3 regions of the Paenibacillus sp. D51F genome follow, and region 3 is predicted to be linked to each of the others. Evidence: riboswitches for the same ligand, from Rfam matches in the RefSeq annotation. Region 3 holds a riboswitch; each other region holds the start of a gene.
What was found. A riboswitch is a leader RNA that binds a small molecule or an ion and turns the genes downstream of it on or off. The one in region 3 is predicted to bind cyclic di-AMP.
Positions count from the first base shown of each region.

Region 1: linked by a shared signal. The riboswitch ahead of ACLBWT_RS14590 (TrkH family potassium uptake protein) and the one ahead of ACLBWT_RS20825 (C40 family peptidase) in region 3 are both predicted to bind cyclic di-AMP.
Region 2: linked by a shared signal. The riboswitch ahead of ACLBWT_RS09365 (hypothetical protein) and the one ahead of ACLBWT_RS20825 (C40 family peptidase) in region 3 are both predicted to bind cyclic di-AMP.

Region 1 covers NZ_JBKFAO010000007.1:173,062-180,568, reverse strand. The annotation lists gene ACLBWT_RS14595 (CPBP family intramembrane glutamic endopeptidase) at 521-2,161, opposite strand; cyclic di-AMP (ydaO/yuaA leader) riboswitch at 2,399-2,565, shown strand; gene ACLBWT_RS14590 (TrkH family potassium uptake protein) at 2,685-4,037, shown strand; gene ACLBWT_RS14585 (potassium channel family protein) at 4,059-4,736, shown strand; gene ACLBWT_RS14580 (LysR family transcriptional regulator) at 4,828-5,802, opposite strand; gene ACLBWT_RS14575 (succinate dehydrogenase cytochrome b558 subunit) at 6,142-6,807, shown strand; gene sdhA (succinate dehydrogenase flavoprotein subunit) at 6,836-7,507, shown strand, end outside.
Region 2 covers NZ_JBKFAO010000004.1:63,009-70,515, forward strand. The annotation lists gene uvsE (UV DNA damage repair endonuclease UvsE) at 1-879, opposite strand, end outside; gene ACLBWT_RS09350 (hypothetical protein) at 876-1,193, opposite strand; gene ACLBWT_RS09355 (D-alanine--D-alanine ligase) at 1,323-2,456, opposite strand; gene ACLBWT_RS09360 (amidase domain-containing protein) at 2,525-3,643, opposite strand; cyclic di-AMP (ydaO/yuaA leader) riboswitch at 3,858-4,047, shown strand; gene ACLBWT_RS09365 (hypothetical protein) at 4,053-4,676, shown strand; gene ACLBWT_RS09370 (dicarboxylate/amino acid:cation symporter) at 4,904-6,265, opposite strand; gene ACLBWT_RS09375 (IclR family transcriptional regulator) at 6,520-7,287, opposite strand.
Region 3 covers NZ_JBKFAO010000016.1:24,412-31,918, forward strand. The annotation lists gene ACLBWT_RS20805 (YwhD family protein) at 236-787, opposite strand; gene ACLBWT_RS20810 (M1 family metallopeptidase) at 965-2,938, shown strand; gene ACLBWT_RS20815 (hypothetical protein) at 2,966-3,796, shown strand; gene ACLBWT_RS20820 (hypothetical protein) at 4,140-4,379, shown strand; cyclic di-AMP (ydaO/yuaA leader) riboswitch at 4,718-4,881, shown strand; gene ACLBWT_RS20825 (C40 family peptidase) at 4,887-5,390, shown strand; gene ACLBWT_RS20830 (M15 family metallopeptidase) at 5,790-6,302, shown strand; gene ACLBWT_RS20835 (alkaline phosphatase) at 6,456-7,507, shown strand, end outside.

The sequences.
Region 1 (7,507 bases), on a different contig from region 3:
TGCTGCCCTTTTCGGCTTGGCGCAGGGGGTAGCAAGGCTCGAAACGAGCCTTGCAGGGTGTCCTTGCGGCTACGCGCAGGGGTGCAAGGCTCGAAACGAGCCTTGCAGGTCACCTCGCGGCTTCGCGGAAGGGTGCAAGGCTCGAAACGAGCCTTACAGGGTGCCCTTGCGGCTTGGCGCAGGGGGTGCAAGGCTCGAAACGAGCCTTACAGGTCACCTCGCGGCTTGCCGCAGGGGGTGCAAGGCTCGAAACGAGCCTTGCAGGGTGCCCTTGCGGCTTCGCGTAGGGATGCAAGGCTCGAAACGAGCCTTACAGGGTGCCCTTGCGGCTTCGCGTAGGGATGCAAGGCTCGAAACGAGCCTTACAGGGTGCCCCTCGCGGCTTCGCGGAGAGGATGCGCAAGGCTCGAATCGAGCCTTGCAGGTGGCCTCGCGGCTACGCGTAGGAGAAGGGGCTGCCCCAAAGCCATCGGCTTTAGGGACAGCCCCTTTGAGTTCCAGCGTGATAGGGAGCGCAATCTCAGCCCGGCGCCAGCGGAATGCTGCTGCTCCGCCGCGAGCCGTACCATTTCATCGCCCAGGCGACGCCGGCAGGCGCGACGATGTAGACGACGCCCGCAAGGATATTGCCGCCTCCTCCGATGAGGAAGAGCGAGATCGACATCAGCACGGAGTCCATGATGGCATGGGCGAATACCGCCGTGAAAAATCCGAACCGAAGGAAGATGTATCCGAACAGAAGGCCGAGAATCGTCAGCTCGATCAGCCTCGTCGTAGACGGGTAGATCGGATAGGTCACATGTCCGAGCGCCCAGATGATCGTAGGGATGAGGCAGGCGACGAACGGGTTTTTCAGCCACTTCATCAGCAGGCCGATGCCGAACAGGCGATAGACGGCTTCCTCCTGGATGGCTGCGCACCACGCCAGCAGCGGCATCAGCAGCGGAGCGGCGAGGTTGTAGGGCGACTGGGTTACGTCGCTTGTCGACCAAGCTCCGGTAAATGCCGACAGGCCGATCAAGATAACGGTCTGCAGGCCGAGAAGGATGAAGCCGAGCACATAGGCAAGCTTCATGCTGCTCCAAGCGGTCTCTCCGAAGCGGGACTCGCGGGAGGTCAGCCACAGCCGCCTGCCCTGCGCGCGCCATAGCCCATCCCCGGCGACGAGGGAGAAGTAGGCGGACAGAGCGAGCAGGAAGGTGAGGCCCATCGTGATGACGAGCTGGACCAGGACGACGGTCTCGGCGTTGGGCCGCGCTCCATACATGGCCCGGAGGCCGTCGAGCATGTTCAGGTTGTTGATGGCATAGAAGCCGAGAAACACGAGGCTGATCGCCCAGCCGCGGCGGAAGGAGCTGTACTTCCTCATGACGATCGAATAGATGACGGCGAGAACGAACAGGATTCCGCTCGGCAGCAGATTGCCCAGCAGCGACAGGCTGGAGGCGATCCGATCCTGATCCGCCGTGTAGGCGAGGTAATCCTTGGGCACTTCATAGCGCGGCATGAACTCCGCCAGGACGGTCTTGCCGCCAGGCTCAGCTGCGGCGGCGGAAGGAGGAGCCGCCTCTATGGTGAGGCGGGCTTGGCCGATCCCTCCTCCTTGCACGGCATACACCGTCTTGTAGCCCGCCGATTCACCGATCCTCTCCAGCTTGCCGTAGCCGAGCTCGGCGGCTTGCTTGGCGGCAAGCCGGTCAAGCTGTTCCGCGCTGGGGGCAAGGACGTCCGCGGATTCTCCGGCAGAGGGCGTGAACACCTGCTTCCAGCCGATCACCCGGCCGCTGGACATGCCGACCTCGACGAACATCTGCCCTTCGGGCAGGGAGAGAGACACCTGCCATGTATCGGCCGGAACGATCTTGCCGGGTCCTTCCTCGAATTTTTTGGACAGCTTTTCTTTGCTCAGATAACCGGTTATGTCCCGGTCGGATTGGTGGACCGTATGAGCGGCGAGAGGCTCGGAGCCGGTCAGCTGCCGGGCGAAAGCCATCGCTGCCTGCTGCGCCTCGCCCTTGGGAACAGGCTTGTCGGAAGCTTCCTCTCCCGACAGCCCTCCCGCGAAGGAAGGGATGATCTGCAAAATCAGGAAGATGGCGGCTCCAATGATTCCCGTCCAGAAATACTTACGATAGCTTTTCTCCAACTCGGAGCTGTTCATGATTGTCCTCCTGACGATGCCTGACTGCAGGGCAAGCTTTTATAACCTTACCACAGCGGCTTTCAAATTATCCACGCCGCGGCAGGGAGAGATCGAGATTTCGCGCAAAAGAAAGAGCAAGGGCAGGATTACGCCTTGCTGGACTTGTCCCAGCACTATTTTCCGTCCCATATCGCTCCGCAAGCTTGGATTGGGACATTGGTAACCTGTCCTCTATCCTATATAATCAAATCCGACCATATAGAACAGCCGAATTTCCAAAGAATACGGGGGAACCATATAGCTGCCTGGCGCAGCTTGGGGTGAATTCCGTTCCGGCGCAGGCGGCTGCCTGCCGGGAGCGGATAGGGCAGCCGTCATGCCCGAATCCGACAGCTAACCTCGGAGGCTGCTTGACCGGACTCGCAGGGCGCACAGGCACTTGGGTTTCCAGTGCTTTTTTTTGTGCTTCCGAAGCGACAGGCTTACGATGCCAGGACTTCGCGATCGGCAGGGATATGGAGACAAAAGGAGAGTCGCCGGCATGCAATCATGGTCTTCAGTATTCAAGCAAGCTTTCAAATTGTCGCCGCCGCGCATTCTCGTCGCCGGATTCGCCGTCATGATCGGCATCGGCTCGCTGCTGCTGATGCAGCCGTTCGCAACGGCCGGCGGAGAGGGCACGAGGTGGATCGACGCCCTGTTCACCGCTACTTCGGCGGCTTGCGTCACAGGCCTCGTCGTCGTGGATACCGGCACCCACTATTCGATTGCAGGCCAGATCATCATTCTTCTGCTTATTCAGATCGGAGGGCTCGGCTTCATGACGATGGCGACGCTGTTCGCCCTCGTGCTGCGCAAGCGCATCTCGCTCAAGGACCGGCTGCTGCTGCAGGAAGCGATGAACCAGAGCTCCATAGAGGGAATCGTCCGGCTTATCCGCAAAGTTCTGCTGTATTCCCTCGTCATCGAAGCGGCGGGAGCGCTGCTGTACGCGGTCCGCTTCGCATCGGACATGCCGATCGGCCGCGCCGTTTACTTCGGCATCTTCCACGGCGTATCCATGTTCAACAACTCCGGCTTCGACATCTTCGGCGATTATCGGAGCCTCACCGGCTATGTGTCGGATCCGCTCGTCAATATCGTGACGATGGTGCTGATCGTTACAGGAGGCCTCGGCTTCATCGTGTTGTCCGATCTGATGGAATGGAGGAACAACCGCAGGTTCTCCCTCCATTCCAAAGTGGTCTTGCTGGCCACGGGCAGCCTGATCGTCATCGGAGCGGTCGTCATCTTCATCTTCGAATATTCCAACGCCAAAACGATGGAGCCGCTCGGCTTCGGAGGCAAGGTGCTCGCAGCCTTCTTCCAATCCGTCACGACGCGCACGGCGGGAGCCAACTCGCTCGATATCGGCGCGATGCGCCAGGCGAGCTTGTTCTTCATGATCATCCTCATGTTCATCGGGGCATCGCCGGGCTCGACGGGCGGCGGCATCAAGACGACGACGTTCATGACGCTCGTCGCCGCGATGGGCGCTATGATCCGCGGCAGGGAGGACATCGTCCTCTTCCGCTACCGGCTGGGCAAGGAGCGCATCATGAAGGCTTTGACGATCACGATGCTGTCGCTTGCGCTCGTGCTCGTCGTGACGATGGTGCTCTGCACCGTCGAGGACCGCGATTTCCTGCGGATCCTGTTCGAGACGGTATCGGCATTCGGCACCGTCGGGCTCAGCACGGGAATCACGACCAGCCTGAAGGATGTCAGCAAGCTGCTGCTCAGCCTGACGATGTTCGCCGGCCGGCTCGGTCCGCTGACGATGGCATACGCGCTGAGACCGAAGCAAGGCAAGGAATTATATAAAAATCCAGAAGGCAAGATTATCATCGGATAGGAAAGGAAATAAAGAGACACAATGGGAAAGAGTTCAAAAGGAGAGCAATACTGCGTCATCGGGCTGGGCCGATTCGGCTCCAGCCTGGGCAAGGAGCTCATGCAGCTCGGCTATGAGGTGCTCGGCATCGACCGCAGCGAGGAGCTGGTGGACGATATGAGCGCCGTGCTCACCCATACGCTATGCGCCGACGCGACGGACGAGGATGCGCTGCGCGCGATCGGCATCCGCAACTTCGACTGCTGCATCGTGGCCATCGGGGGAGACATCCAGTCGAGCATTATGGCGGCGATACTGGTCAAGGATTCCGGAGTCGGCAAGGTCGTCGTGAAGGCGGTATCGGAGCTGCACGGCCGGGTGCTGGACAAGCTTGGCGTCGACAGGGTCATCTATCCGGAGCGGGATATGGGAATCAGGGTCGCCCATCAGCTCGTATCGCCCAATCTGCTCGACTATATCGAGCTGTCGTCCGAATACGCCGTCGCGGAGCTGGCTGTTCCGGGCTGCCTCAACGGCAAGGCGCTGTCCGAGATCGACACACGCAAGCGCTACGGCTGCAGCATCGTAGCGATCAACAAGCCCAAGGGCATCATCATCGCTCCCCAGGCGAATTCCATTCTGGAAGAAAAGGATGTCATGGTCGTCATCGGAACGAACGAGGGCATCGAGCAGTTTGAAAACGCGGTGAGCCGCAGCTGACGACCGCCGTGGAGGGAAATAAGCGGCCTGCCGGGCAGGAGCGGTCCGCTCCAGGCCAGGCATACGCATAGAAAGAAAGGCAGGAGGCGCGTCAGTCGACGCGGACTCCTGCCTGTTTGGTTTCAGCGGCCCTCTGCTGCATGGCCTTCAAACTTGCCACCGGCGAAGCCGAGCGGCGGAAGTAGTTCGCGGCCGCTTCGCGGATCCAGTCTCTGACCGCAGGCTCCAGCCGGGCCGGGTCGCCATGGATGAGCGAGGTGGTCCGCTTGGCCTGCTCCAGCTCCAGCACCGGGACGACCATAAGGTCGTTGTCCGCCAGCATCTGCTGCCGGATATAGGAGCGCGGCAGCAGCGTCGCCGCTCCGCAAGTATGGAGCAGCCGCAGGATGGCTTCGAACGAATCGATTTCCATTTTGACATCGGGATGCAGCCTGTGGGTGTCGAACAGCTCGTCGGTCAGGTTGCGGTACCAGGTTCCTTTGGAGAAGAGGATCATCGGCAGCCCGCTGAGCGTCCGGATCGCCAGCTTGCCGTTCTCGGTCAGCAGATGGCAGCGGGGAAGCACCAGCTCCAGATGGTCGTCGAACAGCGGGACGCAGTGCAGCTGCGGGTCGTCGATGACGGATGCCACCAGGCCGAGATCGATTTTTTTGTCCCGGACGAGCGATACGATCTCGTGGGTCTTGCCGGTGACGGCCTTGATGTCGATCTCGGGATGGCTGGCGGTCAGCGCCTGGATGAGATCCGGCAGCGTCGTCTGCAGCGTCGTCAGGCTGGCCCCGATCGTCAGGCTGGAGCGATGAGTTTGCTTGAACTCGCTCAAGGTGCTCATGTATTTGCGATGCAGCTGACGGGCCTGGAGCGCGTAGTCGTAGGTCAGCTCGCCGATGCGCGTCAGCTCCAGCCTGCGTCCGACGCGGCGGAACAGCTGCGCGCCGAGCTCCTGCTCGAGCTTGGCGATCTTCCGCGACAGCGCCGGCTGGGACAGGTTGAGCAGCGCCGAGGCTTTGTTCATGCTGGACTGCTCGACCACGGCGGCGAATACGTTGAGATCTTCGTTGAGCATTTCCTGCAGCCTCCCGATCCTTTAGAAGAGAATGAATGAGCAAGGCAGCAAATCTTATCTTGCGCATGCCGGCAGCTTCCCTGAGGAGAGCTGCAGCTTCATGGCTTGAGCTCTTATGCATATAGGTTATAACATTGTATAAGGAATAAACAATATCTTTATAAGGAAAAAAAGAGTACGATGGAAACTGTGGCTAAACTGTGACCGGAAAAAGCAGGGGAAAGCTGTCGGGTTTTGTTGACGCTCCCATGCACGGGCTGTAAAATGGATAAGGTTTGCAACAAAATTCGACCGATGATGACTAGAAATCAAACGGCTGGAAAGGAGAACGCTTTATTTATGAATGGTAACTCGTACTTAACGCGCAAGATTCACTCGCTGCTCGGGGTGATTCCGCTCGGCCTGTTCCTCGTTGAGCATGCCATCACCAACTACTCGGCGTTTGAAGACGGGCCTGAGGGCTTTAACGACAGCGTCGGGTTCCTGAACGGACTGCCCCTTGTTCTCTTCCTGGAGATCTTCGGCATCTTCCTGCCGCTCCTCTTCCATGGAGTATACGGCTTGTATGTCGCCTACCAATCGAACTGGAACAACTCCCGCTTCAAGTACGGACGCAACTGGGCGTTCACGGCGCAGCGCGTCACCGGCGTGATCACGTTCATCTTCGTCATCTGGCATGTGTTCGAGACCCGCTTCCAGGTCGCCCTGGGCAACCTGACGCATGAGGAGCTCGGCGCCCGGATGCACGAGATCTTCACGAATCCGGTCTACATCGTGCTGTATGCGATCGGTGTCCTTTCCGCTGTCTTCCACTTCGCGAACGGCATGTGGTCGTTCCTCGTCAGCTGGGGCATCACGGTCGGCCCGCGCGCGCAGCGCGTCTCCGCCTATATCTGGATGGGCGTGTTCGTGATTGTATCGGCTCTGTTCCTGCTTTCCATCGTGGCCTTCACGGGCAGCGACTTCGCCGAATCGGCATCCGCCGTACGTACCTGGATCGGTTAATACGACAGACAAGGAGGACCTCATAATCATGGCTAAAAACAACATTATCGTCGTCGGCGGCGGACTCGCCGGCCTGATGGCTACAATCAAGGCGGCCGAGGCAGGCGTGCACGTCAACCTGTTCTCGCTCGTGCCGGTCAAGCGCTCCCACTCCGTGTGCGCGCAGGGCGGCATCAACGGCGCCGTCAATACAAAGGGCGAAGGGGACTCCCCTTGGGAGCACTTCGACGACACCGTCTACGGAGGCGACTTCCTCGCCAACCAGCCGCCTGTCAAGGCGATGTGCGAGGCGGCGCCCGGCATCATCCACCTGATGGACCGGATGGGCGTCATGTTCAGCCGCACGCCGGAAGGCCTGCTGGACTTCCGCCGCTTCGGCGGCACGCAGTACCATCGCACGGCGTTCGCCGGCGCGACGACGGGCCAGCAGCTGCTGTATGCGCTGGACGAGCAAGTACGCCGCTGGGAGGCCGCCGGCCTCGTCAGCAAGCATGAGCATTTCGAGTTCATGGGAGCGGTCGTGGACGAAGACGGCGTCTGCCGCGGCATCACCGGCCAGGACCTGCGCACGATGGAGGTCCACTCCTTCCGCGCCGACGCGGTCATCCTGGCGACAGGCGGCCCCGGCATCATTTTCGGCAAGACGACCAACTCGGTCATCAATACGGGCACGGCGGCCAGCGCCGTGTACCAGCAAGGC
Region 2 (7,507 bases), on a different contig from region 3:
GCCGTTCACGCCGCGCAGGAATTCCAGCAGCGGGCCCGGCTCCACAAAGTCCGCATGGCCTCTCGGATCGCTGAGGCTCTTCGGACTGGAGACGTGGATCTTCGGCGGCAGGCCTGACGGCCCCCCATCCAGTCCAAGCCGCCGCTGCTCCCGGTTCCAGGTGGCGGCGATGCGCGGCCACAGCTCCCCGTACAGAGCTTCCTTCGTCTCGCCGCCGTCGTTGACCGCATGATGATGGATATCCAGCACGACCGGATTGCCGACCTTCTCGGCAATGTCGAGCGTCTCGCGGGCGTTGAACGTCTTGTCGTCGTTCTCCAGCGTCACCCGGCCGCGCAGCCTGGCATCCTGGGCTCCGAACTGCGCGATGAACCGCTCGGCGGAGACGGGCTTGTCCCCGTACGCGCCGCCCACATGGATATTGCATTTGTATTTCTCGTCCAGCCCCATCGCCTCGAGCATCCGCACATGGTACTCCATATCCCTGACCGAGCTCTTCAGCACCTCGGGACGAGGCGTGCTGAACACGCAGAAGTGATCGGGATGGAAGCTGACCCTCATGCCGGTCTCCCGCGCGAAGGCTCCGACCTCGCTGAAGGACGCAGCCAGCGCAGGGTAAGGGTCCCAGTCCGCAAGCGCGTCATGCGTCGCAAGCGGAATGATTTTCGAGGAGAACCGATAGACGTGGATGCCGGCATAGCGGTTGTTGCGCATGATGCGCAGGGCGCTGTGCAGATTTTCCTCGGCGATCCGCTCCAGCTTGCGCAGCGCCGCCTCGCGATCCTCCAGCTTGGAGAAGTTCTTATAGGTCATGGTGCGCGATGATGAAGCGTTCTCCACCAGCAGGCTCATGGCGACGAAGCCGAAGCGGACAATCATCCCCGGCCGCCGAAAAACATTTCATGGGCGAGCGCCGTCTGCACGCGCGACTCTTCCTCCGTCAGCTTGCGGACGAGCTCCATCTCCACCTGCGTCACTTCATCGCCCTGGAAGTTGATCTCCGCGATGGAAGCGAGGATCTTCACGATGGCGATCGCCTGGTTGCCTGGCGTGTAGGCGATGACCTTCTGTCCGGCCGGGAATACCCGGAACCCCGATTTCATCATCTTTCCTTTGCCGTATTCCAGAAGCTCGTACAGCTCCTGCTCCGACTTGAACTTGCATACCGAATTGAATTCCGTTGCGAATCCCATTGTCTTCACCCTCCTGTTCATTACTGCGGCAAGCGCGGCTGCTTGTCCGGATGCTGCGGATGAAAAAACGAGCTTCCCTCCCGCCAAGGCGAAGGAAGCGCGAATGTGTGCGAAACGTATGGAAACCGGTCAGCCGCCGTACTCCAGCTTCTGCTTCTCCGCATGGCGGGAGATCGCCAAGCCGATGAGGCTGTCGAGCAGCTCCTTGTAAGGAACGCCCGATTCCTTCCAGAGCAGCGGGTACATGCTGTAAGGCGTGAAGCCCGGCATCGTGTTCACTTCGTTGATCAGAATCTTGCCGTCGCTCCTGCGAAGGAAGAAGTCGACGCGGGAGAGGCCGGATCCGTCGATGGCCAGATAGGCCCGGATCGCCATCTCGCGCACCGCTTCAGCCGTCTCTTCCGGAAGATCGGCGGGAATGTGCATGACGGATGTGCCGTCCACATACTTGGCGTTGTAATCGTAGAAGTCCGTTCCGCTGACGATCTCGCCGACGACCGATGCGCGCGGCTCGTCATTGCCGAGCACGCCGACTTCGATCTCGCGCCCGTCGATGAACTCCTCGATGACGACCTTGCGGTCGTAACGCAGCGCAAGCTCGATGGCCGCGATGAGCTCCTCCCGGTTGCGGGCTTTGGAGATGCCGACGCTGCTGCCGAGATTGGCGGGCTTGACGAAGCAAGGATAGCCGAGAGCGACCTCCGTTTCCATGACGAAGAACGCGCGGTCCTTCTCCCACTGCGTCCGGTTGAAGTAGCGGTAGACGCATTGCTCGAGCCCCTCGTGGGCGAACACCTTCTTCATGAAAATCTTGTCCATGCCTACTGCCGAAGCAAGGACACCCGCTCCGACATAAGGAATATTGGCCATTTCCATCAACCCCTGGACCGTGCCGTCCTCGCCGAACGTTCCGTGCAGCAGCGGGAACATGACGTCGATCGTCCCTCCCGGAGCTCCCGCCGAAGCGGCAGCCGCCTGCAGGGCGCCCTCTCCGGCCGCAGCCGTCGCCAGTCCGCCGAATACCGGCGCCAGCGCCATGCCGCCGTCCTCTGCCGGAGACAGCTTCAGCTGCTCGACGCTGTGCGGGGCTTCCAGCAGCACTCCTCCGGAGCGCCATTCGCCTTGGCCCGTAATATAGAAGGGCTGTACCTCGTATTTATCGAAATCGAAGGCGCCCATAACGGCCAGCGCCGTCTGCAGCGATACCTGATGCTCGCCCGACTTGCCTCCGTAGATGAGTCCGACGCGAATTTTGTCTCCCATGTTAGCTCCTCCGGTAACCTTCTTGAATTAGAATGCCAATCGCTGCATGGACCGATGCGGCTCCCGCATCAGAAATAGTCCTGCAGATGATAAAATCGATAGCGCGTCCGGTCCGTCCAGGCGTAGGAATCCTTGTAGTCCCAATAGCGGTGCCGGCTCGGCACGGTGTTGGCGTTGACCAGCGGCATGCCGTCGGCATCGAATGCCGTCACGACTGTCGTATGCTGGAACCGCCCGTCCCCGCCCCAATCGTAGGTGATGACGTCCCCGAGGGACAGCTCGGATGCGCTCTCCACCGTCGTCGCCCGCATGCCCGTGCTGCGCGGGAACGACAGATACAGCTGCAGCGCGTTCGACACCGCCCAGCTGTAGCTCCAGGATTCCTGGCCGCCTATACGGCCTTTGTACCACCATCCCGATTCTCTTTTACCAGTATAGTTCATCGGTGCTTCGCCTGCAAAGACACATTGCGACACGTAATTCGTGCAGTTGACCTCGAACAGCTCGTAGGCCGGATTCGCTTCGTTCCACCACCGGTCAGCGTAGGCGGCGACCAGCTCGCGCCTGTACTCGACGGCGCGGTCGCGTGTATTCAGGCGGGACAAGACGCCGTAATTAAGGAAAGGGCGCGGCGAGCCCGGACGCTGGATTCCGCTGCCGCCGCCGTCGCCGTAGGAGCGATGCTCGGCCAGCGCGCTGTCCGCCGCGGCGTGGCCGTATCTGGGCCTGCGCTCGCCGACGATCGGCTCCACCCGGGTCAGGCGCCATGCTCCGCCTTCCTCGGCCAGCCACAGGCGCTCCTGCTCGAGACGCTCCTCGGTGTAGGAGCGGCCGCGATGCTCGACATGCCGCTTCACATGCAGCTTCAGGACGACCGACACTTCGGTCGCGGACTCGTTGATCCTCAGCAGCGTCGCTCTCGTCTCGCTCTGCGGCGACAGAATGCCGCGCTCCTCGTCCCTGAGGCGCAGCCGGCGCAGCCTTTCCTCCAGGCGGCGGCGGTGATCCCTGTCTTCCAGCAAGGCTCCGAGCACCTCATGCCTCCGCTCCACTTCGGCTTCGTTGTACCCGTGCACGTATTCCTGCACGGCTCCTCTCCAGCCTTCCAGCGCAGCCTGCTTGCCGGAGGACGGCTGCGAGCGCTGAGCCTCCGATCGTTTGACTCCCCGGGTACCGGTACGCGGCATTCCTTTCCCCATCCCTTCTGGTCGGTATTCGCCCATCATCAAGATGATCTTATGTCTGCTCTCCACTAAAATATGCGGACCCATCCCGGATAGAGCGCTTAAACGCCGTTATCCGGCGTTTCAACGAGAATGCGGCAGATATATATCGAAATTTCAGTCAATATCGAATTTTACAAAACAAGCCCGGCTGGCTTATGATATGATGTACCACTCTATCACCATATTGCTGAATTCCACGTACTGTGGAAGCGGGGGAACCAATACGCGGGCGTCTGTCGACGCTTGCCGGGGTGAATCCGAAAGGAAGAGGCCGGGCTGCCGAAGCCGCGTCTCTTGCCTTTTGGTAGGGCTACTCTCTGGCCCGAATCCGTCAGCTAACCCCGTAAGCGCACAAAGGAGAGATGTCAGGATGTCACTGAAAGACAACCGCGCGGCTTCTTCCGCGCAGGAGGGCTTCATTGCGCCTTCCGTCTGTTCTGCGTCTGCGGTCGAGGCCTTCTTGGCGCCGCCGCCGTTTCCGGGCTTGGACGCGCCGATCGCGCTGGACATGGCGGTCGCGGAGGCTTATTCCCCGCCGGCCCCGGCTGCTGAGACGGCGAACAGGCCGTCCTTCCGTCCCGAGGCGCTTGAAGAAGAGCGCTCAGCATCAAGCCGCCGCATCCGCTGCATCGACTTGTTCATCACCCGCACGGGACCGCTCGTCGATCCCGAGCGCGGAGATTACCGCGTCGTGCTGCATCTGTGCTTCGGCTCCTCCATCCGTCAGGCTTCCGTGCTCATTCCTTACGCCAAGGCGCCGAGAAGCTGGGACGCGTGGAGCCGTTGGTTCCAGCCGTTCGTCGGGGTCCGCTCCGACGAGGCGATGTCCGTGCTCTATTACGACGCGGAATGGATCAGCGACCACAGGGATCGCCTGCTGCGCAAGACGCTGGAGCCGTCCTCCCAGGAAGGCACGCTGTTCCCGGCGACCGCTTTCTGGAGACGCAACGCCCTTATCGAAACATCCGACATCCATATCCGGCTGTCTCTGTAGCCGGATGGCGCTCTGTCCTTCATCCCTTCAAGAGGCATCCCCTATCCGCTTTGCGGCCGGGGGATGCCTCTTGGCCTTTGGCGGCCTTGAGCGGACATTTGGATCATGATTTGAAAGTGCTGGCCGTATTCACTTACAGAGATCCATCCGCCGTTCAGGAAGCATACATAGACAATAAAAAAGACTGCCAGCCGCAATAACGGCTGGCAGTCTTTCTATTCCTGAATTTATGCGTGGCTCAATTCGAGCTCGTCTTCCTCATCCCGCTCGTAGGACTCCCGATCGAATTCCCCTTCCGATACGGCGACCAGCAGGGTCGACACGGTCGTGCCGGAGGCGTTCAGCGCCGTGCGGCCCATGTCGACGACAGCGTCGATCGCAAGCACCAGGCCCAGTCCTTCCAGAGGCAGGCCAAGCGCGGTAAGCACGACGGTCGTCGAGATGGATGCCGGACCCGGCACTCCGGCGACGCCGATCGACGAGATCATGCTGACCAGCACGATGAGCACGTAATCCGATACGCCCAGCGGCACGTTGTACACCTGGGCGACGAATACCGCCACGACGGCAGGCCATACGCCGCCGCAGCCGTTCATGTTCATCGTCGCGCCCAGCGGAGCGACGAAGCTGGCGATGCGCGGCGATACGCGCAGCCTTTTGGTGATGACCTCAAGGTTGACCGGCAGCGTCGCGTAGCTGCTGCGAGTCGTGAAGGCGACCGCGATCGTCGGATAGATTTTGCGGAGGAACTTGAACGGATTCAGCCTCGCGCCGAAGGTCACCAGCGCTCCGAAGGTCAGGATGAAGTGCAGCAGAAGCGCGATATAAGTCGCGATAATGAGCGTGATAAGCGGCTTGAGCGTCTCTGCGCCGTACTTGGCGGCCATGGAGCCGATCAGCGCGTACACGCCGTACGGCGTCAAGCGGATGATGTACTTGGTCACCTGATTCATGACCTGCTTCAGCGATTCGATGACCTGGCGCACCGGCTCGACCGCTTCCGGCTTGCGGGAGCTGAGATGCACGATCGCCACCGCGACGAAAATGGAGAAGATCAGCACCGGCACGACTTTGCCGTCCGCCATATCCCCGATCGGGTTCGACGGAACCAGGTTCAGGATGACTTCCGAGAAAGTCGGAATGGAACGCGATTCGTAGCCTTCCGGCACGCTTTGGGCGATGCCCGTTCCCGGGTTCGCGACCAGAGCGACGACAAGCCCGATAAGCGCTGCGATCCCGGTCGTAGCCAGGAACAGCAGGATGGTCTTCGTCCCGATCTTGCGCAGCTGCCCGAGATTCGAGATCGAGGTGATGCTTGAAATGACAAGCACGGCGACGAGCGGAATGACGAGCATCTTGATCAGGTTGACATAGATGGACCCGATCGTGCCGATGCTGGTCGCATCCAGCTCAAGGGCGTTCAGCGTAATGCCGACGACCAGCCCGATGCCGAGCGCGATCAGAACGCGATAGCCGAAGCTTACACGGCGGCGTGCCAGATAGACGAGCAGACCGATGACAACGATGGAAACGAGCAAGCTGATCCAGTTCGTTTGTATAGCATGGATCAGATTATTATTTGGGACCAAGCGACTCAACTCCTTATTCCTATCTTTTTACTCTGGAATAGTATATTAGTAATATTATTGTTATATGTCAACTATATTTAACCTCTCGAGCCTCTTCCTTATCATGGAAAAGAAAAAACGAAGACCTCGAGGTCTCCGGATGTTTGAGCGATCCTATGATTGACAGGGCTTTTCTCCGGCCAGGCGGAATTCCTTCTATCCGCCCGGCTTCTCGACCGGCAGCGCTGCTGGAAAGCGGACCCTGCTCAATCCGATCAGACGGACAGCATGGCGCCCATGCGCTGAGCCGACTGGATGATGAGAGCGGATTGTTCCCGGATGATCTCCGGGGTGAATCGGGCCGAAGGTCCCGAGACGGACAACGCGGCCGCCAGCCGGCCGGACCGGTCGAAGACCGGAGCCGACACAGCGGCGGCGCCCGGCTCCCGCTCCTCTTGGCTCGTCGCGTAGCCCATGCGGCGGATTTCCTCCAGCTGCTCGCGGAACGCAGCCGGATCGAGGCCCGGAGGCATCGCCTCGTCGGACATGAGCCGATCGGCCAAGGACGGCTCCGCAAAGGCGATCAGCACTTTGCTCGAAGCTCCCACATAGAGCGGCAGCCTGAGGCCGACCGGCGCGACTCTGCGGATCGCCTGGTTGCTTTGGACGGCCTGGATGCGGATCCGCTCCCGTCCGTCCTGCACATACAGGCTTACCGTCTCGCCGATCGTGTCGCGAAGCCGTTCCATCTCCGGCAGGCAGATCGCAGCGGGATCGCCGGAGCGCGATATATGCGCGGCGAGCTCCCAGATCTTCATCCCGAGCCGGTACCTCTCCGAGCTGCGGTCGCGCTCCAGGAAGCCCTTGTCCTCCAGCGTCGCCAGCATTCGGTGGACGGTGCTCTTATGGAGGCCGACGCGCTCCGCGATCTCCGTCATCGGCAGATCGCTTTCAGTCGTGAAGCACAGCAATATATCCAGCGCGCGTTCGACAGCTCGCACATTCGACTTGCCTTCATCCGCACGGGCTCCTCTTGGCTCCACGCTCTTCATCTCCTTCCGGCACCGGATGCGATGCCTCTTCATTCCCCGCTTCTGTTGCCGGGATGCTGCTTATCGGTTCACTCCGAACCCGAAAACTCGGGCAGAATGGTTTGTACATCAGTCAGCCGGCCTTGCAAGCGAGCTGTTGACATCGACTGAGAACCGTTATCATTATAGAGAAGCATTTCCCGTACGTTCTATGTTTTTCATGCCTGTAGGG
Region 3 (7,507 bases):
GTTATTTATGGATCCGTTTCCTTATGAGCCTTATGAGGAGGACAATGAACACAATGAGCCCGATCAATCCGCTGAAGTTAAATCCGCTAAAGATACGAATCCCCTCTCTCTTGTAGGATTCATCCCTCTCCCCCCTATAGCCCATTTTCCATATGAAAGGAAAGGAAAGCGGAATAAAAAAAACCTCCGCAGCCGCTCGCAGCGGCAAAACGGAGGTCATGCAGAGGCTGGATGCTCAGCCTTCCAGCTGTTCCTTGAGCGCCGCAGGGGAATTCTCCCACCACTCGGCGTTGTTCTCGATCAGCAGCTTCTTCAGCGCCTGCTTGTCTGAAGCCGGCAGCTCCTCCAGCATGAACCGGCGCTTGATCGCGTAGTCCAGGTTGTTGACATGCTGGGCGAGAATCTTCCAGCCGCGGCGGATTTCCGGGTCTACCGTCATCGGGCAGGCTGTCGCTCCCGCGTAGTAGGAGCCCTCGTCGTCGCGGTCGACGGCTACCCACACGATCCAGCACGGACGGCCGTTCGGGACGGCTTCCTTGTCCGTCAGGAATTTGATGCCCTTCTCCACCTTGCTCTTCGCATGAATCGCGCCGTTATCGATATAAGCCTCGCCGCCGTCGATGATGACCGAGGAAACCCGGCTGAGATCGATCGTTCCCGCTCCGAAGCCGCGATGCTCCTTGCTGCTCACGACGTTGAGCGACAGCGAGCGCTTGCCCTTGGCCGGCTGTGCCGCCGCTTCGCCCTCCGGGCTGCCCGGGGATGGCGTTCCTTGATTTTCTTCCATTCTGATCCCTGCTTCCGTGTGAATAATAAGGTTTCATTTGCCTATGAAAGCCCGTCAAACCGCTTGCTGGCGGGACGGGCCGGGAGTTCGTCCGGATAAATTCCATTTTAGCTAATAATCAGGCAAAAGCAAACATATACATGCCTTAGAAGCTTGTCAACGGGAGGGAACCGGTCCATGGCCTCAAGCCAAACTTGCAAAACACTGCTGCTCGCCCTGCTCTTCACCACATCTCTCCTCGCTCCGTTCCAAGGCAGCGGACATCACGGACTTACTTCTTATACATATGCCGCTGCTGGAAATGAACCCGGCGTGGAGCCGGCGGCCGAGAGCTCTCCCGCCCCGGAGCCGGAAGCGGAGCCGCTGTCCCGAAGAGTGACCAACTACCAGATTCAGGTCAAGCTCAGCGGACGCACGCTGACCGGGACGGAGACGGTCACCTGGAAGAACCCCGGACGGAAAACCGTCTCGGACATGTATGTCCACCTGTATCCGAATGCCTTCTTGTCGGATAAAACCACGTTCATGAAGGAATCCGGCGGAAAGCTCCGGAACGACAAGGCTACTGCAGGCAGCATCGGCTACATGCGCCTCGACTCCTTCAAGACGGAGAACGGGGAGAGCCTGCTGCCTCGAGTCCACTACGTGCAGCCCGACGACGGCAACAAGGACGACTACACGCTGGCCAAGCTCAAGCTGCCGCAGCCGGTCGCTCCGGGCGAGGAGGTCACGCTCCAGATCGGCTTCACCGTCGGGCTTCCCGAGGTGTTCGCCCGCATGGGCTATTCGGGAGATTTCACGATGGCGGGACAGTGGTTCCCCAAGATCGCGGCCTACAACACGACCAGCACCGGCACGCGCAGCGCGGAAGGCTGGAACGTCCACCAATATCACGGCAACTCGGAATTCTACAGCGACTTCGGCGTGTATTCCGTCAAGATCGAAGTTCCCGCCGGCTACAAAGTCGCTGCCACAGGCGTCCAGACGAAGCTGGAAGCGGCCAAAGGCGGGCAGCAATATACGTTCTATGCCGAGGACGTACATGACTTCGGCTGGTCCGCCTCGCCCGATTTCCTTTACAGCGAGGAGCCTTTCTCCGCTCCCGGCGTTCCCGGAGTCCGCATCAAGCTCTATCTCGATCCGCTGCACAAGGAGCAGAAAGAGCGCTACATGCACGCAGCCAAGTCGGCCCTGGCCAAATACGCCCAGTGGTACGGCAGCTACCCGTACAGCACTCTCTCCATCGTCGTCCCTCCCAAAGGGGCCAATGGCGCCGGCGGCATGGAATATCCGACGCTCGTGACCGCATTCGCCGCCGAGACGGACAATCCCGGCTACAGTCTGGAGCGGACGGTCGTGCATGAGATCGGCCATCAGTACTGGTACGGAATGGTCGCCTCCAACGAGTTCGAGGAAGCCTGGCTGGACGAAGGCTTCACCTCCTACTCCGAGGACAAGGTCATGGAGAGCGAATACGGAGTGGAGCCCCGCACGGCGCTGGAGGCGAGCTACGTTACCGATCCCGCCCCGCTCAAGCTGCTTTCCTGGTCGTTCGGCTCGCACAGCCGGTATGCGGACAATGTCTACAGCCGCGCCAAGCTGGTGCTGACCGGCATCGAGAACCGGGTCGGCATGAACATCATGAACAAGATCATGCGGACCTATTTCAACCAATATAAATTCAAGCATCCGACCACGGCGGACTTCAAGAAAGTCGTCGAGCAGGTCAGCAAGCAGAATTGGGACGACTACTTCAGCCAGTTCGTGTACGGAGGCGAGATGGCCGACTATTCGGTCGCCTCCATCCGGGTCTCGAAGGCGGCGGACTCCGGCGCCTCCAAAATGTACGAGTCCGACGTGCTCGTCAAGCGCGGCGGCGGCGTCTACGGCCCGGTCCCGGTCACCTTCAAGTTCGCCGACGGCTCTACGGCCTCACGCACCTGGGACGGGGTTGAATCGGATATGCTCTACAAGCTGACCGCCCCCTCCCCGCTGCTCTGGGCCGCGGTCGATCCGGACCGCACCAACGTGCTGGACAACCGGCAGATGAACAACTTCCTGAAAGCCGAGGCTCCCCGCAAGCAGGAGGTCCGGATCAGCCTCGGCATCGTGAAGGCGCTGGAATGGATTGCGGGAGCGTTCGCCTGGTAGCGGCCCGAAGAGAGGAGAGTCTCAAACGTGTCTACTTATCTCAAGCAAGGGTGGCGCCTGACCATCAAGCATCTGCCGGTGGCCGTCGCCCTGTTCCTGTACCGGTTGTTGTGGGGATTTTTCCTCTACCGCTATGTCGACTCCATTATCGGACCGCTGCTTCGGCGGTATCCCGGAGCGAACGAGCCTTCGCAAGGGGCGGATGCCCTGTTCTGGGCGGAAGCCCAGTTCCGGCTGATGAAGACCGATCTCGCCCAGCCGGTCCTGTGGACGCTGGCCGCCCTGCTGCTCTCCCGCATGATCGTCACGCCGCTCATCAATGCCGGCCTGTTCTATTCCATCCACCATACCGCGGCGGGACATGAAGGCGGCACGCTATTCCTGCAGGGCATGCGCAAGGCATGGAAGCCGGTCCTGCTTCTCTACTGGGCGGAGACGCTTCTTGCCGTCGCTCCTCTCTGGTGGCTCGGCTCCCGGGCATGGGATGTGGTCAAGAACGGATCCTCCCTGCAGGAAATCGCCGTCAGCATTTTGCCTTGGGCGGCAGCGTGGCTGCTGTGGATCGGGGTTCTGCATCTGCTCAGCCTCTCTCTCCAGCTCGGAGCGGTATCCAGGCTCAAAGTCTCGGCGTCCCTATCGGCCGCCTGCAGACGGCTGCTCCCGATGGCCGGCCTCAGCCTGACCCTGCTCCTCTTCTCCGGCGTCATCGGTGCCGGCTTCAGCGCCGCAGCGATGGCATGGGCCGGATTGGCCGCCCTCGTCATCCAGCAAGCCTATCATCTCGTCCGCACGCTGCTTGACTTGTGGCTGCTGACATCACAGTACGCTTGCTGGGAGGATTCGCGTCACATTAGTTGACAAAGCAATAATTCCATCGTACAATTGTGAAAATTCTCTGACAATTACGACTTGTTTTCAAAGAGCGTCTGCCGGTTTAATACCTTCTCAGGCAATCGGGCACCCTATGCTTCCGCTCGACTCACGCATATCGGTTCCTATCCCAGAGCCGGCAGATGGGTTCCCGCTCCCCATCCGCTGCCCGCTATCGGATCGGAAGAACAGATGCAAGCAAGCAATGAAAACAACGATGGGCATGCTGTAAGCGAAGTTTCCGCACACAATCGCCGGCTCTCTCGGGGCCGCCCCATACATCGAACAGCAGAATAGAGAAAATAACCAAACCAGAGAGGAAAATCGAACGATGACCGAACAAATTCAAGCTTATTATGAAGAGCTCCACCAATCCACCGCCGAGCTGCTTTTCCGTTTTGAGCATTACGACCTGAATCCCAACACAGGCAAGGCCCTTGAGGCGATCAGCAGCGAGCACGCCCTGCTCAGCCCGGATACCGGCAGCCTGCAGGAGGAAGCCCTGATGAAGCTGGTCGGAATGAGATCCCGGCTGCTTACCCTGATGGAAGACGTCCTTTATACGGTTTGATCCGGTTGCGGAATCATTCAAGCCCCGCCTTCTCCTGGAGAAGACGGGGCTTTTTGTAGTCGCATCCCCTTCTAAGAAAAGACAAAGAAGACTGGCGGCAGCGCCAGTCTTCTCAGTCTTCTGCGTCCGATCGGCGGCCGTCAGGAAAGGCAATATGGAGCGATTGCCATACCGGTTGCATAAATAGGGAAGAGTCGCCATTTTGTCTGTTCAAGGGAGGTCAGCTCCCATATAATCCGGATGTAAACGCCGTCTTCTTCTCGTTGAAACATGAGAATTATTAGAAAATGTCGTTTTGGGAAGGAGAAGGGGCGAAAAGCAAGAATATGTTTTCCAGTATCATCAAAATGCCGAATTCCGTTGAACATGGAAACGGGGGAACCACTTTCAGGGTGAATTGATTTTGGGCGTCCGTCAGCTATTGTCACGCATGCCGCAGGAATCATAGGGAACCTTCAACCGAACCCCACAGCTAACCTCGTAGGCTCTGGAAGGAGCTACTCAAGCTTGAAGAAGAAAGCAGCAAGCCTCATCCTCGGAATCTCTCTGTTGTTCACTGCAGGCGCAGGCAGCGCAGCGGCTGATTCCAAAATGGACGGTGTCATCAGCGATCTCGTCGGAACGCCGTACAAAACGGCCGGAACGACGACGAACGGGTTCGATTGCTCCGGATTCACGTCCTATGTATTCAAGCAATTCAAGATCTCCCTGCCGCATTCCTCCTCTTCCCAAGCAGGCTTGGGCAAGAAAGTCGCGAAGGCTGATCTCAAGGCGGGCGACCTCGTGTTCTTCAATACGAGCGGCCGCGGCGTCTCGCATGTCGGAATCTATGTCGGGGACGGCAAGTTCGCCCATTCCTCGTCGAGCAAAGGCGTCATGATCAGCAGCCTGAGCGATTCCTACTACACGAAGCGTTACGTGTCCGCACGCCGGATCATGGACGACACCAAGTACGAGAAATACGCCGACGATCCAGCCGATACGGTTGACGGCAGTCCCGATGTGGACTAGCCTGTCCTGAATCCGGATCCCCTTGCGCAAACCGCAGCAGCCAGCCCTTCGGGGCGGCGGCCAGCGGTTTGTTTGCTTTTGCGCATGCTCGGCGCCCGGCTGCCGGCGTCAGCATTTTCCAGCTCGTTTTCTATCCTTACCCCATCCGCTCCAACTGGAAACAGATCCCAAGCCGATCAGCCGTTTCCTGAAGCTTTTTGCCCTTCCCGCTCGTATAAGCTTGAACAAAGCGAACGTGCAAAGGAGACCTTCATGCAGCAAAGCCCCATGACGGGCGGACAAAAGGGCCGCAGCCCCAAGTCCGCAGGCCGGACTCAGACCCGGCGCAGAAGCGGCCTCGGCTGCCTGCTGCTTGCGGCGGGACTCGTACTTGCGGCGGCTGCCCTCTTCAAGCTGGAGATGCCGCGCCTGTTCGACCGGTTCGTCCCTCCGGGACTATACCGGGAGGTGCCTCCCGTTACGCAGCTGCATCCGGTGCTGGACGGGAAAAAGGACGAGCTTATCTCGCGGGCCGCCGCAAAAGGCATCAAAGTCGTCATCACGGACGGCTTCCGCAGCTCGGCGGAGCAGGATGTCCTCTACAGCAAAGGCCGGGATGGCGGCGGCTCCATCGTGACCCATGCCCGCGGCGGAGAATCCTACCACAACTACGGTCTGGCGATCGACTTCGCTCTCAAGGACCGGACAGGCGACATCATCTGGGATATGGAATACGACGGGAACAAGAACGGCAAGGCCGACTGGCTGGAGGTCGTCGCGATCGCCAAGAGTCTCGGCTTCACATGGGGCGGCGACTGGCCCAAGTTCCCGGACAATCCCCATCTGCAAATGGACTTCGGCTATTCGATCTGGGAGCTGAAAAACGGCAATCGCCCTCCGGAGGACGGAACAGCTGCCGAGGAGAAGAAATAGCCGTCGAATGCATGCATGAATGAAAACGCCTTGCGGCTTCGCAGGCGTTTTCTTGATTTACCAACTATTCACAAATCGTTAGCACCTGCTTAATCATTCTCTCTTACGCTGTGAAAGTGCATTCATTTCTAGTAGCGGAGGGGTTTTGGGGAGATGAAGAAAGCAAAAGCAGGTAAAATGCTTCTCGGGGCGGCGCTTGCGAGCGCCATGGCAGCAGGAGGAATCGGAATGGCCGAGCTGACTTCGGCTCCTGCGGCGGCAGCCGAAGCGGCCGCGACGGCCAAAGCGGCGCCGTCCATTTATGTAGCTCCAATCCATAATGCCAAGTTTCTGGCGGGCGGCAAATTCGATTTCCGCGTGGAATTGAACGACTGGACAGGCGATGCCTCGGCCGTCAGCATCCAGATCAACGGCAAAAGCGCGGAAGCATTTTTCGGCAAAAGCTTCGAAAAAACCAGCACCGCCTCAAGCTCCTCCTTCATGATCCGCGGCGTATCGCTGGACAAGCCGGGCTCCTACACCGTGAAGGTGACGGCCGGCTCCTTGTCCCGCACGGTCTCCTATCAAGCGGTGACCACCTCCGCAGCCGGCAAGAAGGCGAAGAACATCATCCTCTTCGTCGGGGACGGCATGTCGCAGCCTAGCATCACGATCGCCCGCGCGATGTCCAAGGGCTTGACCGAGGGCAAGTACAACGGCCTCATGGAAATGGACAAGCTGGAACAGCGCGCCGTCGTCACCACCTCCGGCATGGATTCCATCGTCACCGACTCGGCCAACAGCGCCAGCGCCTACAATACCGGCCACAAATCCGCCGTGAACGCCCTCGGCGTCTATCCGGACAATACGGAAAGCTCGCTGGACGATCCGCAGGTCGAGACGCTCGCCGAGATGCTGAAGCGCACGCGCGGCATGTCGGTCGGCATCGTCACGACCTCGGAGATCGAGGACGCGACGCCGGCCGCGGTCGTCTCCCATACCCGCCGCCGCGCGGACAAGCCGGAGATCGCCGACATGCTGCTGAAGCTTCAGCCTGAAGTCGTCATGGGCGGCGGATCGGCCTACTTCCTCCCCAAATCGGTTGCCGGCTCAAAGCGCAAGGACGAGAACGATCTCATCAGCGGCTTCGAGAAAGCCGGCTACAAATTCGTGGAGAGCGCCTCGGGACTGAAAAGCTCCGGAACGCCTTCCAAGCTGCTCGGCCT